2 regions of the Ornithinibacillus bavariensis genome follow, and region 2 is predicted to be linked to the other one. Evidence: riboswitches for the same ligand, from Rfam matches in the RefSeq annotation. Region 2 holds a riboswitch; the other holds the start of a gene.

Region 1 (8,238 bases), 160 kb from region 2:
GTGGGATTCATGAGATTTATTTCCCATATATTTTAATGAAACCAATGCTATTAGTGGCAGCCATTGCCGGTGGTATTAGTGGGGTCTTTACACTTACACTTTTTGATGCAGGGTTACGTGCTCCAGCCTCCCCAGGAAGTATCTTTGCAGTATTGGCGATGACAGCTCAGGATAGCTACATTGGTGTTGTTCTTGCAGTAGTTGTATCTGCAGCAGTTTCCTTTGCGGTTGCTTCTGTAATCTTAAAAACGGATAAATCGAAAACGAATGATTTATCGGATGCTACAAAGAAGATGGAAGATATGAAAGGAAAGAAAAGCTCTGTTGCAGATGTATTGAAGCAAAGTAACGAAGAGGCAGCAGAAGAGCTAGCAGCAGTTGTTCAAGAAGAGGTTAAAAAGATTATTTTTGCGTGTGATGCAGGTATGGGTTCTAGCGCCATGGGTGCTTCTCTACTGAAGAAGAAGTTTAAGGATGCTAATATTGATATTCTTGTAACAAATAGTGCAATCAATGAGCTACCTAGTGATGCTGATATCGTCATCACACAAAAGGAATTAACAGAACGAGCAAAGGCAAAACTGCCAAATGCACAGCATATTTCTGTTGAGAACTTCTTGAATAGTCCAAAATATGAGGAGCTTATTCAACGATTTTCTAAATAAACATTCATGAAACAGGAAAGGGGGTAAGCAGTTTGTATCTGACGAGTAGAGAAAGAAAAATAATAGAATTTTTGGCTCAAGAACAAGGAGTTGTTTCGGTAAAGGAAATTGCAACTGTTTTAGATGTTAGTGAGCGAACAATCCATCGTGACCTAAAAAATATTGTCGAGGTTTTATCGGATTATCAACTTGAAATCTCGAAGAAATCTGGAGCAGGTATTAAGCTTTCCGGGTCAATTGAAGCAAAGCATAAACTACTGAAAGCGATTGCTGGTTTACCGTTGATAGAATTCACGCCAGAAGAGCGAAGAGCTATCATTTTATCTACACTTCTCGAAGCAAAAGAACCGATCAAACTGTTTACCCTTGCAAATGAATTGTTTGTTACCATTGCAACAATTAGTCATGACTTGGACCAAATAGAGTTAGAGCTTAAGGAATATAATCTAGAGCTAATTCGTAAACGTGGGTATGGTGTAGAAATTATTGGTGAAGAGATTAAGAAACGTGCAGTTTTAAGTCAAATCATTACCAAATACGTTGAACCATTTACAATCGTTTCTTTAGGAAATAAAACCGAAGCTTCCAATAGAAATACGCCCTCGGAATATATTTCGGCTCGCTTACTTGAGTCCATTGACATGAAAAACATTCTAGTCATTCAGTCTGTAGTGGAAAAGGCAATCAAGAAGCTTCCACATGAGCTTGCAGACAATTCCTATATTGGCCTGGTCGTGCATCTAGCACTAGCAATAGAAAGACTACAAAAGGGTGAACAAATTACGTTCGGATCCGATTATTTACAGCAAATTGTACAAACGAAAGAGTATGCGATTGCAAAACGGATTATCCAAGACTTAAAGCTGACATTATCAATGAATATTCCAGAAGATGAAATTGGCTATATCACGATGCACTTGATGGGTGCAAAGCTGCAGCTTAATCAAGATTTTTTTATTGAAGATTCCAGTATGGATATTGCAATAAAAGCAGCAGAATTAATTCAATATATCGAAGTACAGTTGGAGCTGAGCTTAAGTGAGAATACGTCCCTGTTAAAGGACTTAGTTGCCCATTTAAAGCCAGCTATTTATCGATTAAAGCAAGGTATGCCAATAAAAAACCCCTTATTAGATGTAATAAAAAGGGATTATCAGGAATTGTTTTGGTTAATAGAGCAAGGGGTGAAGGATACCTTTTCTGAATTGGTTTTTCCAAAGGCAGAAATAGGATACCTTGTCCTGCATTTTGCTGCAGCCTTATTAGATAAGAGCGATACACCAATTCGTTCACTAGTCATTTGTTCGAGTGGAATAGGTACTGCAAAGATGTTGGCAACGAAGCTATTACAAAAGGTACCTGAGATAAAGCAGGTGGATCATAAATCCTTATTTGACATAGATGAGCTGAACCTAGAGGAATACGACCTTATCATTTCTACTATTCCATTAATGGATATTGGTCGTGATTATATAGTTGCCTCGCCAATGCTTACGGAAAGAGAAATTCAGCAAATCCAGAAAACAATTCGATCAAGGAAAATTCAATCCAGTAAACCAAAGGACTACCCTTTAACTAAAACAAGTAATGGGGCTGGACAATATAATTTTATTCACCAACTAAAAGCTACACAGATATATTCGAATATGATTATAGCGCTATTAGAAGACTTTCAGGTTCAGAGAATTGAAGAAAACCTCCATATGGAGGGAGTATTACTGAATATTTGCAAGCAGCTGGAAGGGTTACATATTGTACAGCATGCTTCTAGTGTCCATCGTCAATTACTAAAACGTGAAGAAATTGGTGGTTTAGGTATCCCGGGAACAACCTTGGCACTGTATCATGCAAGATCGAAGGAAGTGCTAAGGCCATGCTTTCATGTTTATCCTTTAAAACAATCAAAACGTATTAAAGGAATGGATGGGGAGCAAGTAGTAGTGAATACCGTTCTATTAATGCTTGCACCAGAGAATACAAGTAATGAAGTTTTAGAGATATTGAGTTTTATAAGTAATTTAATTATTCAAAGGGACGAGAATTCACGTCTATTTGAATCAGGAAATGAAGAGAAAATCAGAGAATTTCTAATTGAACAGTTTCAGAAATTTTTCAAGGAAAAAAATCTATTGTAGGGAGTGCATCATGATTGGTTAAAGAAGTGCTGTCAAAGGAAAATATTCATTTAAATATGGAATTTAACAATAAAGAGGAAGCGATTCGCTATACTGGAGAGATTCTTTATAAAAATGGCCATGTACAAAAAAACTACATTGAAAAAATGCTAGAACGGGAGAAACTATCCTCGACCTATTTAGGTAATCATGTAGCTATTCCTCATGGGACAGAAGATGCAAAATTGGAGATTGTGGAAACAGGGATTTCGGTTGTAACTGTTCCGAACGGTGTTGATTTTGGAAACGGCAATATCGTCAAAATTTTGGTAGGTATTGCTGGCAAGGGTGATGAACATTTAGAGGTGTTATCGAAAATAGCAATTGTTCTTTCGGAGGAATCCAATATTGAGAAAATCCTGACAGTACAAACCAAAAATGACATCTTACGATTATTCCAAGAGGTGAATTAAATGCTTGCAGTACATTTTGGAGCTGGAAATATTGGTAGGGGATTTATTGGTGCATTGCTTTATCAATCCAGCTTTCATACGCTATTTGTAGATGTGAATGGGAAGGTAATTGATGAGATTAATCGTAAACAAAAGTATGATGTTGTGTTAGCCGATGAAAAAAAAGAAGTACTTACAGTTCGAAATATTTCAGGTATTAATAGTATGATAGATTCTGAGAAGGTCGTTCAAGCAATTGTGAATGCAGATTTAATTACTACTGCAGTTGGCCCTAACGTACTAGAATTAATTTCGGAACTTGTGGCAAAAGGACTTCAGGAAAGGTTGCACAAAAATCCAAAACCAATTAACGTCATTGCTTGTGAAAATATGGTCGGTGGTAGCGATATTTTGAAGGAGCATGTTTATAAGCATATTGCAGAAAAAGACCATGGAGAATTGAATAGTTTAGTAGGTTTTCCGAATGCAGCAGTGGATCGTATTGTTCCAAATCAAATGAATCATGATCGATTAGAGGTCTTAGTTGAGCCATACTTTGAATGGGTAGTTGAAAAAACTGCTTTTAAAGGCAAGATACCAGAAATTACTGGAATTACTTATGTGGATGATTTAAAACCATATATTGAGCGGAAGCTTTTTACAGTGAATACTGGACATGCAGTTCCTGCATATATTGGTCACTTGATGGGATATCACACCATTTATGAGGCTATGCAGGATAGGTCGGTATTAGAAATATTGGAAGGTGCGTTAGGCGAATCAGGTGAGGCAATCATTCAAACATATGGGTTTAATAGGGCTGTCCATCAGGAGTACGTTTCAAAAATCATTAACCGTTTTAAAAATCCACATATATCAGATGATGTTGCAAGGGTTAGCCGGGGCCCTATTCGTAAGCTTGGTCCTAATGATCGGTTAATTCAACCTGCCAAAATGTACTGGGAAATAACCGGTAAAAGTCCAATAATGCTTGCAAAGGTAATAGCCGCAGCACTGATGTATTCACATGAAATGGATAGAGAGGCAGTTGAACTTCAACAACTGATAGAAAAGCAAGGGTATAGGCATGCGTTAGAAAGAATTTCAGGTCTAAAATCAGACCATGCCTTGGTACCAATTATTATGAAAGAAATGGAAAATATAAATGCCTATATACGGGGCTAGGAGTATAGAATATTAATTATTAGTTCGGTACAAAGAACGCACCAGAAATATACTACGCCCTTATTACCAGAGGCAACATCTGCTCCAAAACTATTAGACTTTGTACTACCCATGTGGTTGGTGAGCCTCCTTGTTCCTCCCTCCAAAGGGGTCTCACCGATGCCCTTTCTTCCGCTAAATCTTCTTATTTATCCTCCGAAAAAACAGTGGATTATTGGTCATCTGAGTTAATTGTTTTTGTTTTGTCATAGCCTCATCTATATGTTTTATTTTGAAATATAATTGTAATCAAATATGTCATTGCTTTTTGGGTAGAATGTTGTATGATTAGTTAGAGATTTTGAACTTCTAACGATAATGAAGACATAGGGTGAACACTTGTGGGACGAATGAATACACGCGAGTTTAATATTGAAGGATTTAATGACGAGATTTTTGAAGTAGTTCACCAATTAGGTGAACTTCGAGATTTAGAATTAGAGAACTATATTAGTGATTTAATCAGAAGATCCGATGCTGTTCGATTTGCTAGAGAAATTCTTCGATACCTAGAGATGATAAATGAGATTAGTACAAAGCTATCGGATAAAGATAAGGTAAGAAATTGTACATCGATTAAAAGTTTAAGTGAAGGTTTGAAATCAAGGAACCTTACGCCAATGGAGAGGCGCTATATTTACGAGGAGATATCAGATCTTATTCGTGATATGGAATCGATACGAAGCTACTGGAAGCAGAAAACAATCACTGGGCTAAAGTATATGGGGGCAGGAAGTGCAGTGATTGCTGCTGGGCTCTTTTTACGAAAGAAAAAGAAATAAAAGCCATCTTCTAGATATGGAAGGTGGTGTTTTTTATGTGAATAATAGGATACTAGAGTACATGTAGGCGTATCGAAGAAAATTGTTAGTGTAAGCTATCCCTTGATAGAGGCTCGTTCTTGAAACCAATCAGCAGTGCTAGGTAGTTCCATTTAAACATGAACATATTGATAGATTTCTTGAAACTGTAGATGTTGATTTAAATAAACAGCTATTTCAGATACTATTTCTATTGCACTATACTACCATTGTATGGTACTTTTTTACTATAGACTAAATATTTTCTACTACTGATAAAGGCAAACTATTTGAAAAAATAGGACGCAAAGCCTAGGGTCTAAAGCCATTTTTGGTTATGATCGCCTGGTTACCAAAGAAGTAAAACTGTATAGATACAGGGCTATTCTTTATCAGAATGGCCTTTTCTATTTTACGAACAGGGGGGACACAGAATGCAGGAAGAGAGAAGTAAAGCAATTACAAGCCTTCTTAATGGAGCAATTACAGCAGTTAAAAATACAATACCCATTCAGCATGAAATTAGCAAACCACAAATGTCTGAGAGTTTTCTAAAGCTTCACTTTGGAGTATTAATTGGGATTACCGGAGATTTGAAGGGAAAGCTGATCTTATCTGGGGAGTCAGCTGTTTTTAGTACGATTGGTGAATCGATGTTTGGTATGCCAGTTCAGGATGACATGCTTGCCTCATTTAGTGGTGAGTTAGGCAATATATTAGCTGGTGGAATATCGACAACCATTATACAAAGTGGCATAAAAACGGACATTACTTCACCTACTATTATAGAGGGAAGTACTACAATATCTGGTTATGAAAAAGCAATTCACTTACCAGTTATCTTTAACTCGACAGGTATTTTAAATATTTTCTTATTAGTAGATTAGTCGTAAGAAACGCAAGGTATATTCAAATACATAGGAAATGAAGAATAAACTTACATAAAAGGGGTTTACTAGCATGAAAATCAAGTTGAGCAGAAAAAGACATGGTGTACAAGGAAAACACCATTTTCGAAATATTTCAATTGGATGGAAATATGGACTAGTATTATCCGTAGTATTAGTATTGTTCGGCATATCCTCAATAATAGGGGCAGTACTTGTTTCTAATATTGGAAATAATGTTAACGCACTTGATCAAAGTGATAACCGTGCACTAAATATGACTGAATTAGGGTCATTAACCCGTGCGAAAAGTATCCGGATTGTAAATTTCTGGGCAACAGCAGATCCCAATCTTATTAGGGAATATGAAGAGTACAGCGAGGAGTTTAATGTCTTAGTAGAGAAACTCCGCCAAGAAATCAATGATAAAGGAAACTTGGAGCTACTTGAGCAAATTATCGAAAATGACAAATTACTGAATGAATTATTTACAGAAAATATTGTTCCTAGAGTACAGGAAGGTAATTCTACTTCTGCTGAATATCATGTTATTCAAGCCAACAAGATTCGAAGCGAAATGGTAATCATGCTTGATAACCTTAAGGAAATCACAATAAAAGATCGTAATGAAGTAGTTATAGAGACCCAAAAGAGTCAGCATCTAACCTTTATAGTACAGCTAGTTTCATTAATTGTATCAACTATCATTGGGATTCTACTAGTTCTGATTATTAGTAGAGCAGTCTCTCGAAACTTAAATAAGGTAGTAAAAGTTAGTGATCAGATTGCTTCGGGTGATCTTGCTGTGGAGCAAATAGATTATCAAGGGAAAGACGAGATTGGTAGATTATCCCGTTCTATTAATGATATGAGTACAAATCTACGCGAGATGATTAAGAATGTTACACATGTTTCTGAATTTGTTACAAGCCAGAGTGAGGAGCTAACACAATCCGCGAATGAAGTAAAAGTTGGTTCTGAACAAGTTGCGTCTACTATGCAGGAATTAGCAGCTGGAACAGAAACGCAGGCTAATAGTGCAAGTGATTTAGCAAATGGTATGTCACAGTTCTCTGTCAAAGTGAAAGAAGCAAGTGAAAACGGTGGAGTTGTAAGAGAAAGCTCACAAAAAGTATTGACCATGACAGAGGATGGAACGAAGCTGATGGAAGATACAACTAGACAGATGTTAAAAATTGATCAAGATGTGAGAGATACCGTTAAAAAAATGAAAGCGTTAGATGATAAGACGAAGAAAATTACTGAACTGGTAACGGTTATTCGTGATGTTGCCGATCAAACGAACTTGCTTGCCTTAAACGCAGCTATTGAAGCAGCACGAGCTGGAGAGCATGGAAAGGGTTTTGCTGTAGTAGCAGATGAGGTTCGTAAACTGGCAGAACAAGTTTCCGTATCTGTTACAGATATTACAGAAATTGTGAATGGTATTGAAGAGGAATCTAAGGCCGTATCTGAATCCTTAACCGTTAGCTACGAAGAGGTAGAACATGGAACTGTACAAATTGCTGCAACTGGGGAAACACTAATGAACATTAAGAAGGCTGTAAATGAAATGACTGATAACATCTCCACTATTACTAATAATCTGACGGAAATCGTAGCAGGTAGTGAAAAAATGCAACGTTCTATCGAGGAAATTGCAGCAATATCTGAGGAATCAGCAGCAGGTGTTGAAGAGACCTCCGCATCAACAGAACAAACAAGCAGTATCATGGAGGAAGTAGCAGGAAGCTCGGAGGAACTAGCCAAACTTTCAGAGGAACTATCAGGTTTAGTGCATAAATTTAAGTTGTAATGATTGATAGATTTAGACATCAGCGCTTAGCTTAAAATATTAAATAGAAGGAAGAGGGACCGTCATGGATACAGATCAATATTTAGAAGTATTCTTAGATGAGAGTCGAGAACATCTGCAAGCGATTAATGATAATCTACTAAGATTAGAAAATGAACCAACAGAAATTGATATTGTTCAGGAGATATTTCGCTCTGCACACACGCTAAAAGGAATGTCAGCAACAATGGGTTACGAAGATATTGCCTCGCTTACCCATCAAATGGAAAATGTTCTGGAT
Region 2 (8,238 bases):
GTCGGTAGTGTAAAACAAGCCCATACAGAAAAAAAGCTTAGAAGATTTATTCCATTCACAAGTTTCTTTGTCGGAAACAAATTGTCTTTACCAAAAAGAATCGTACAGCATAGAAAGTTTATTGAGTTATTAGTACCGTTTAGAGTTTGTAGTGACGAAGAAAAAATTTATGACTTTCTTGAGAAAAACGATAAAGTAGTATTTAAATATTTATTAAGTAATAGAGGAGAAAATATTTACTTTATTACTAAAAAAAATAACAGATTTATATTATTGGATCATAAAAAAGAAAGAATCTTGAGTAACGAAGCATTTGAACAATGGATAAAATCCGTAATACTGAAAGAAAAGGATAGCTATATCATACAGAAATATATCCATACACGCACAAAGAATAATGAGCCCTATCACATACGTGCACATGTTCAAAAAGATGGTGAAGGAAAATGGGTATTAACCCATATATATCCTCGTGTTGGGAACAAGAAAAGTAACCTAAGTAACGTTGCTACAGAAGGAAGAGTAGAAAATCTTCATGATTTTATGGTTCATGAATATGGCGAAATAACAGGCTCAAAATATGAGCAAGATATCCTTCGACTTTCTATTGAAGTAGCCCAACACTTAGATAAATTATATGATCTCGCTTTAGACGAGCTAGGTATTGACTTTGCTATTGATGAAAATGGTAAGTATTGGATGCACGAAGCGAATAATGGCCCACAAACTGCCTATCATGAAGAGAAAAGAGCTGTTAATACAATTGCATATGCAAAATATATAGCAAAAAACGGCATTTTCCATACGAACTATTCTCAAAAAATGAAGGCTGGATTCTTTCAATCTAGAACTTCAAGTCTACCTATAGCAGATTTAAATAAAAATCGCACAATAGGAATTTTAATGGAAAAGATTCTGAATGATAATTTAACAGTAGAAATTGTTCACGCTGCACAAAGAAGTAATTTTAATTCATACTTCTTTACACCAACTGACATCGACTATGAAGAAATGGTTATAAGGGGATACTTTTATGAAGATGAAGGGCTTGTCCCAAAACAGGTTCAATTTCCAGATGTTATATTTGATCGTCTAAAGCTACGTGGAGTAGAAAATGCAAATTGGGTGTATGAAGAACTTGAAGAAATTCCTTTTACCAATGTTTGGTCGCCACACAATTACAAGCGTCTTAATTTGTATGCAATACTAAAATCTGATAATAGTATTAATCAGTACCTTTCATTTTATCAAGAAGTAAATCGGACACGAGATATTTTCCAATTCCTCGAAAAATATAGTCGAGTAATTTTACGTGAAAACAAAGCTGGATTTCCACTTTATATTTCAAGGCTATTAGATGGAAAGTACTTATTTACTAATTCTAAACCACAACAGCTATATAACGAAATTCAATTATTAAATAAATTAAAAGAGTTAATTGACGAAGGAAAGTATATTGTGCAAATGGATGATCGTTTAACTGATAATAATGAAGTCTCCTACACTATTAATCTACACATTATTAAGGATGCTACAGCGAATTGGAAGAGTTCTAGTATATATTTGGAAAGAGAAACAGACATGTTAGAAGAAATGTTTGAAGACAATATAGACATAATAATTAAGACTATTGAAGATATGTATTCCCTGGATGCAAGCAGCATTCTTTCTGATGTCAGGGATATATCTGAAAAAGTTGCAAGAAAACTTGATTCGCAATTTAGGAATATATCGGAGCTAAATATCACTTTTGGAATACGTAGCAACAGTGAACTCTGCATCTTAGAGGTTGATCCAAGTGGCCCAAATAAAATCTATCATGCAATAGAATTAGCCGAAAATATTATGCTACTAGCTGACAATGCTACTAGCTGACAATGCTACTAGAATTAATCCATAATAATTAGGAGTGTAGACGAACGAATTAGAAAGAGATGTATACTCTTTTTCTTACACAGTTTTGTTTACACTCCTTTAACTATCTAAAAAGTAGTACGTGATTCACGGAATCCATGCTGTATAACCTACTGAATGATAATTTATAGATTGGAAGGATCCTTATACTTCCTCTTTATGTAAAAAGCGAGAAGCCATATACATAGCTTCTCGCTTACTCATATTATGAAATTAACGAAGTAATTGTAATACTCCTTGAGGCTGTTGGTTAGCTTGAGCTAACATAGATTGTGCTGCTTGAGTTAGGATGTTATTCTTAGTGAATTCCATCATTTCTTTTGCCATGTCAGTATCTCTAATACGAGACTCTGCAGCAGTTAAGTTCTCAGCAGATGCACCTAAGTTATTGATAGTGTGCTCTAGACGGTTTTGAATAGCACCAAGGCTAGAACGCTGTGTAGATACTGTGTTGATAGCATCATCAATTGCTTTTAATTGAGTGTCGAAATCAGTTTCTTCGAAAGCTGTAACATCAATTTCGTTTACTCCTAGAGCTTCTGCTGACATATCACCAATTGTAATATTTAATTGTTGACCACCATTTGCTCCAATTTGTAAAGTACCTTCAAACGTACCATCTAGCAATGCTTTACCGTTAAATTCAGTACGGTCAGAAATACCTTTAGATCCAGCTTCTCCACCTAGTTCTTCAATAAGTGCAGAGATTTCTTTTTGAATTGCTGCTAGATCTTCTGGCTCTTGAGTACCAGTGTTACCAGCTTGAACAGTTAGTTCACGCATACGTTGTAGGATTGCATGAGTTTCGTTTAAAGCACCTTCAGCAGTTTGGATTAAAGAAATACCATCTTGAGCATTCTTAGAAGCCATTTCTAAACCTTTAATTTGTCCACGCATTTTTTCAGAGATTGCTAGACCTGCAGCATCATCTCCAGCTTTGTTGATACGAAGACCTGAAGAAAGTTTTTCTAGTGAGCTTTGAACTGCACCAGTGTTAACACCTAATTGACGGTGTGCGTTTAACGCAGAAATATTGTGATTGATAATCATAATTTTCTTACCTCCATGTAATTGTTTTATTTTTTGCGAGTCACATCCTTATGGCTCGCATGTATAACAACTCATCCTGAGTTATTATCAAATTTGTTTTCTAAATGTTTGGCCTAAACATTTACATTCATCATGATGATGTACCATTTATATCGGCACAAAAAAAATATGTTTAATCTTTTTTGAAAAAAAATTATTATTTTTTGTAGAATCATAGAAACTCACAATAAAAAAAGAAAAAATTTGAACAAAAAAGAGTCCACGGTACTTAAACCATAGACTCTTCCCCAATCATTCCTACTTTTATTCGCTTTTTTCTACGCTCTGCCATTATCTGATTCAATAGTTGATATAACAGCTCTCTATCTTCGTCAAACAGATTGGTGAACTGAACCCCATATCCAAATCTATCTCTATCCGGATATAATTCCTTCCTAACAATTCTACCTTTGACAATGAACATACTATCCTTTAAGGAAAACCGCAGTTTAATCCTAATTTCTTCCTCAATTGGATATTCAAACTCCCCAACAACCTTCACACCACCCACGCTTATGTTCTTCAATACACCATTAAAGAATTTTGGGTTTAATGCTTCATTCTCTATGTCGAGAAATTCTACAAAGCATGGAACATCATCTAAATTTACACGAAAATTTTCTCTAAGGTTTATGCCAGTGAAAGTTGGGTAAGCTGGAGGTTCATTCTTATCCTGGGTAGTTGTGCTTTCCATTGTTAAATGAGGTTTTTGGGATGATTTACGTAATAATAAATATAAAGACAGTATTAATAGGAATACAACTCCCAACAGAATATAAATCCATACTGTGTAATCCATTATCTCACCTCACTTTAATTAAATTTGCTTTCGAAAATAGGTGTGAAGAGTTAATGAAATTTAGGAGAACCCAAGTAGTATCTCCCTAACTATAGTTCCGGCTTTCTTCGGTAGCAAGGCAGCCATCACTCAAACGGTATTAGGCCCTTTGCTTTGCGTCCCTATCTTTCGATAGGTTTGCCTTTTTCGAAAAATATATCTAGTGCCATTATACTATAAATATTTCCATAATTCGACAAATTTTCTATTAAAAATACTAAATAACCATAGCAATTAATAAAAATAATAGAAAAGACCTATTCCATAAGTCCTCTTTAATGGTTAAAGTGTCCCCGGATTATTTTTGAATCTTTTTCTTTCTCTAAACAAAAAAAGCATGCAACAATGCATGCTTCCATTATGTTAAAAGCTTTCGATCCTTCCGATTTGTAAAGCGCATAAATAACATCAGTGATAGTAATACAAGCACCATCAATAATAACGACAATGCTGCACCAAGCTGCCAGTTCATCTCAACTAGGAATGCATCACGAATTACATTTCCAACCATCAACAGTTTACCGCCAGTAAATAAATCCGTTACGACGAATACACTTATTGCTGGTACGAAAGTAATGATGAATCCAGCCAGAATACCAGGGAAAGTCAACGGTAGAGTAACATTCAGGAATGTTTTTATCGGTCTTGCACCGAGATCCTCTGATGCTTCTAAAAAGGTTTTATCCAACTGTTCAATCGATGAATAAATGGGTAATATCATAAATGGCAAGAAACCATAAACTAAACCGATGATAACTCCACCTGGAGAGTACAGCAATGCTAATGGCTCTTTAATAATACCTAAATCCATTAATACATTGTTGATAACCCCTTTATTATTCATTAAGATAATCCATGAATATAATCGAACAAGTAAGTTCGTCCAGAACGGTACCATAACAAGTAAGAGTAATAAGTTTTTCCACTTACCAGCGTGTGCGATAAAATATGCAAATGGATATGCAACAATAAGGCATACGATAGTTGCTACTAATGCCCACCAAATGGATTGCCAAATAACTTTGGCATAAAGTGAGCTGAATGCAGAAGCGTAGGCTTTTGTACTAAACTTATAGATAATAGCACCAAAATCACCATTGGTTGTGAAGCTGATTACCGCAATAAAGATAACTGGTACTACTAAAAATAATGTTAACCAAAACAGACTGGGGGATAACAGTAAATAGGCTTTTTTAAAGCTTTTTCTCATTTAAATTTTCCCCCTTCCTCATTCTTAGTCCTACCACTACTACGACAATTACCATTAATAATATGATGATCGTCGATAATGCGTTAACCTCTGGTGAAACGCCTAGACGTACCATCGAATAAACAAGTACCGGTAACGTATTACTACCAGGCCCTAAAGTAAAGAACGAAATGACAAATTCATCTAATGAAATGGTAAATGCTAACAATGCTCCAGCCATTATCCCAGGAAAAATGAGTGGAAATGTTACTCTCCAAAAGGTCTGCCATTCGTTTGCACCTAAGTCCTTTGCCGCTTCTTCAAGTGAACTATCAAAGGAGGATAATCTAGCTAAAACGACTAGCATTACATAGGAAATCGTGATGGCAACATGACCGGGAATTGCTGTATTCAAGCCTAAAGACATATTTAGTAGTCCATAAATTGCAAGCAATGCTACCGCAACAACAATATCCGGAATAACAACCGGAATATAAAATAGAAACTCAACAGATTTCTTACCAATAAAGGTATAGCGATGTAATGCTAATGCTGCAAGAGTACCTAAAATGGTAGCAATAATAGTGGTAATAACCGCTATATATAAGCTACTTAATGTCGCTCCAATTAGTTGGCTGTTCTTAAATAATGAACCATACCATTCTAGGGTAAAGCCGGTCCAAACCGTTCCTAGCTTAGAATCATTAAATGAAAATATAATCACAAATAAAATAGGGATATAAAAGAATAAAAAGACGAGTAGGGAAAACGAAAATAATATTTTCTTCGTTCTAGCTCTCACATTTTCCACCTACCTTCCTATTAGAAAAGCATAAGACGCCCGGGTATAGACGTACTAACTGTGCCTGGCAATGCCAGGTGGGTCGACGTTGGCCGTAACGACCGATTTTAGTCGACATTCCTTTTATCAAAAGTTAATGTAGAATTATCTTGAACTGAAGGAGTCCGCTAGTGATTGACACATGAAGCTAGACAACTTCGTAATAAACATATGAGAAGAGGATGTCCTAAGTAAGTAATAAACCTTAACTTAAGACAGCCTCTCTATGAAATTCTGAATTATTCAACCTTAGCTTCCTGGAATAAACGGTTCATGTATTGTGTCCGCTCTGTATCAAGTGGAAGGTTCCACTTCGCATTTTTGATGACTTCATCAGGGAATTGCATTCCAGGGCTATTTTTAATTTCATCTGGTAAAATCTTCAATGCTTCATCATTCGGATTTCCATAAGGGATAAATTCCGAAAGCTTTTTACTTACTTCTGGACGTAGCAAGTAGTTAATAAACACTTCAGCCGTGTATTTATTCTTAGCTGTTTTTGGAATTGCCATAGCATCTAGCCACACAATTCCACCCTCTTTAGGAAGAACAAAATCGATGTTTTCATTCTCTAACCAAGCAGTAGATGCAGAACCAGAGTATGCATGTGCAATCCATACTTCACCACTAACTAATCGATCAGATGGTGTTGCATCAAATGCTAATACATTTGGAACTACTTCTTTTAATTTATTAAATCCTTCCTCTAGCTGTTCTTTAGTAGGATCATTCATATCATTACCTAATAGCTGCTGAAGCATATTTGATACTTCTTTAGACTCCTCTAGTAGTGCAACTTTCCCTTTATATTCTGGGTTCCATAGGTCTGCCCAGCTTGTAGGAGGTTCTTTAATGAATTCTTTATTATAAGCAATTCCGTCATAACCGTACATAAATGGTACGGAATATTTATTGTCTGGATCAAATGGCATATCATGCCATGCATCTCCAATATTTTTATAGTTAGGAATATTATCAAAATCAATTTCTAGCAGCAAATCATTATCAACCATTTGCTTTACATAATAATCTGAAGGGAAAACTAAATCATAAGCAACAGTTCCACTTTGTACCTTTGTAAGCATTTCATGGTTAGAGTTATAAGTAGAATAAACGACATCTACCCCAAATTCCTTTTCGAAATCATCTAGTACTTCTTGTGGAATGTACTCACTCCAATTAAATACATACAGCTTATCACTTAATTTCTTTTCCCCACTAGCGTTGTCCTCTTTATCGGAGCCACATGCTGCTAGAAATAATATCATCATACTTAAAAGTCCAAATAGAAAAAGCTTTTTCAATCCTTCCCATCTCCAATCAATTAAATTAGGTTACTGTCATAGATGGACAGCATTACTATATATTATTTTATAAGCATAACTGCATTTTCAGGGTTCCAGCTTACATACACATCATTATTATTCGTTAATTCCGCAATATTTTCATGAGACTCATTGATCGTGAGTTCTTTACCATCTGATAAACGAACAACAATCTTCGTAACGGAGCCAACGTATATCTTCTCCTTGAAGGTACATTTTAAATTTATAGGACCCTCAATTGGAGTATTACTAACTTTCATTTTTTCTGGTCGGACAGAGAGGAATGCATGCTCCTTCAAAGCCACTTCGGACGAATTAGGAATTTCAATCGTTTGATCTGCTAGTTCCAATGTTGCCATGTCACCATTTACCGCCGAAACATTACCGTCTAAGATGTTCGTTTGACCGATGAAATCAGCGACAAATCGCGTTCTCGGTTTTTCATATATTTCACGCGGTGTACCTATCTGCTCAATTTTCCCTTTATTCATAACTACGATACGATCAGACATTGTTAATGCTTCTTCTTGATCATGTGTTACATAAATAAACGTAATATTTAGTGTCTGTTGCAGATGTTTCAATTCCAGTTGCATTTGTTTACGTAGCTTTAAATCCAGGGCACCAAGTGGCTCATCAAGTAAGAGCACCTTAGGATTATTCACAATTGCTCGGGCAATTGCAATACGTTGTTGCTGGCCACCACTAAGCTGCTTTGGCTTACGAGTCCCATATTCTTCTAATTGTACAAGCTTCAGTGCTTTGGTAACTCGCTCTTTAATCTCTTCCTTACCGACCTTCTTCATTTTCAATCCGAAGGCGACATTATCGTATACATTCATATGAGGAAATAGAGAGTAGCTTTGAAAAACAGTATTGACTTCCCGCTTATATGGCTCCATATCATCTACTTGATTACCATTTAAAAGAATCTTTCCAGAAGTCGGCTTTTCAAAGCCAGCAATCATCCGTAATGTGGTTGTTTTTCCACATCCTGATGGGCCGAGTAAGGTTAAGAACTCCCCAGCCTTAATATCCAAGT

The links. A riboswitch is a leader RNA that binds a small molecule or an ion and turns the genes downstream of it on or off. The one in region 2 is predicted to bind cyclic di-GMP.
Region 1: linked by a shared signal. The riboswitch ahead of HNR27_RS01710 (chemotaxis protein CheX) and the one ahead of HNR27_RS02440 (PilZ domain-containing protein) in region 2 are both predicted to bind cyclic di-GMP.

The regions. Positions count from the first base shown of each region.
Region 1 is NZ_JBNPWZ010000001.1:373,072-381,309, forward strand. It holds gene HNR27_RS01685 (PTS mannitol transporter subunit IIBC) at 1-665, shown strand, start outside; gene HNR27_RS01690 (BglG family transcription antiterminator) at 698-2,800, shown strand; gene HNR27_RS01695 (PTS mannitol transporter subunit IIA) at 2,815-3,252, shown strand; gene HNR27_RS01700 (mannitol-1-phosphate 5-dehydrogenase) at 3,253-4,416, shown strand; gene HNR27_RS01705 (hypothetical protein) at 4,797-5,237, shown strand; cyclic di-GMP riboswitch class I at 5,526-5,612, shown strand; gene HNR27_RS01710 (chemotaxis protein CheX) at 5,690-6,142, shown strand; gene HNR27_RS01715 (methyl-accepting chemotaxis protein) at 6,216-7,958, shown strand; gene HNR27_RS01720 (chemotaxis protein CheA) at 8,023-8,238, shown strand, end outside.
Region 2 is NZ_JBNPWZ010000001.1:534,552-542,789, reverse strand. It holds gene HNR27_RS02450 (YheC/YheD family protein) at 1-1,875, shown strand, start outside; gene hag (flagellin Hag) at 2,128-2,964, opposite strand; gene HNR27_RS02440 (PilZ domain-containing protein) at 3,233-3,802, opposite strand; cyclic di-GMP riboswitch class I at 3,909-3,994, opposite strand; gene HNR27_RS02435 (ABC transporter permease) at 4,200-5,051, opposite strand; gene HNR27_RS02430 (ABC transporter permease) at 5,035-5,832, opposite strand; gene HNR27_RS02425 (ABC transporter substrate-binding protein) at 6,111-7,175, opposite strand; gene HNR27_RS02420 (ABC transporter ATP-binding protein) at 7,238-8,238, opposite strand, start outside.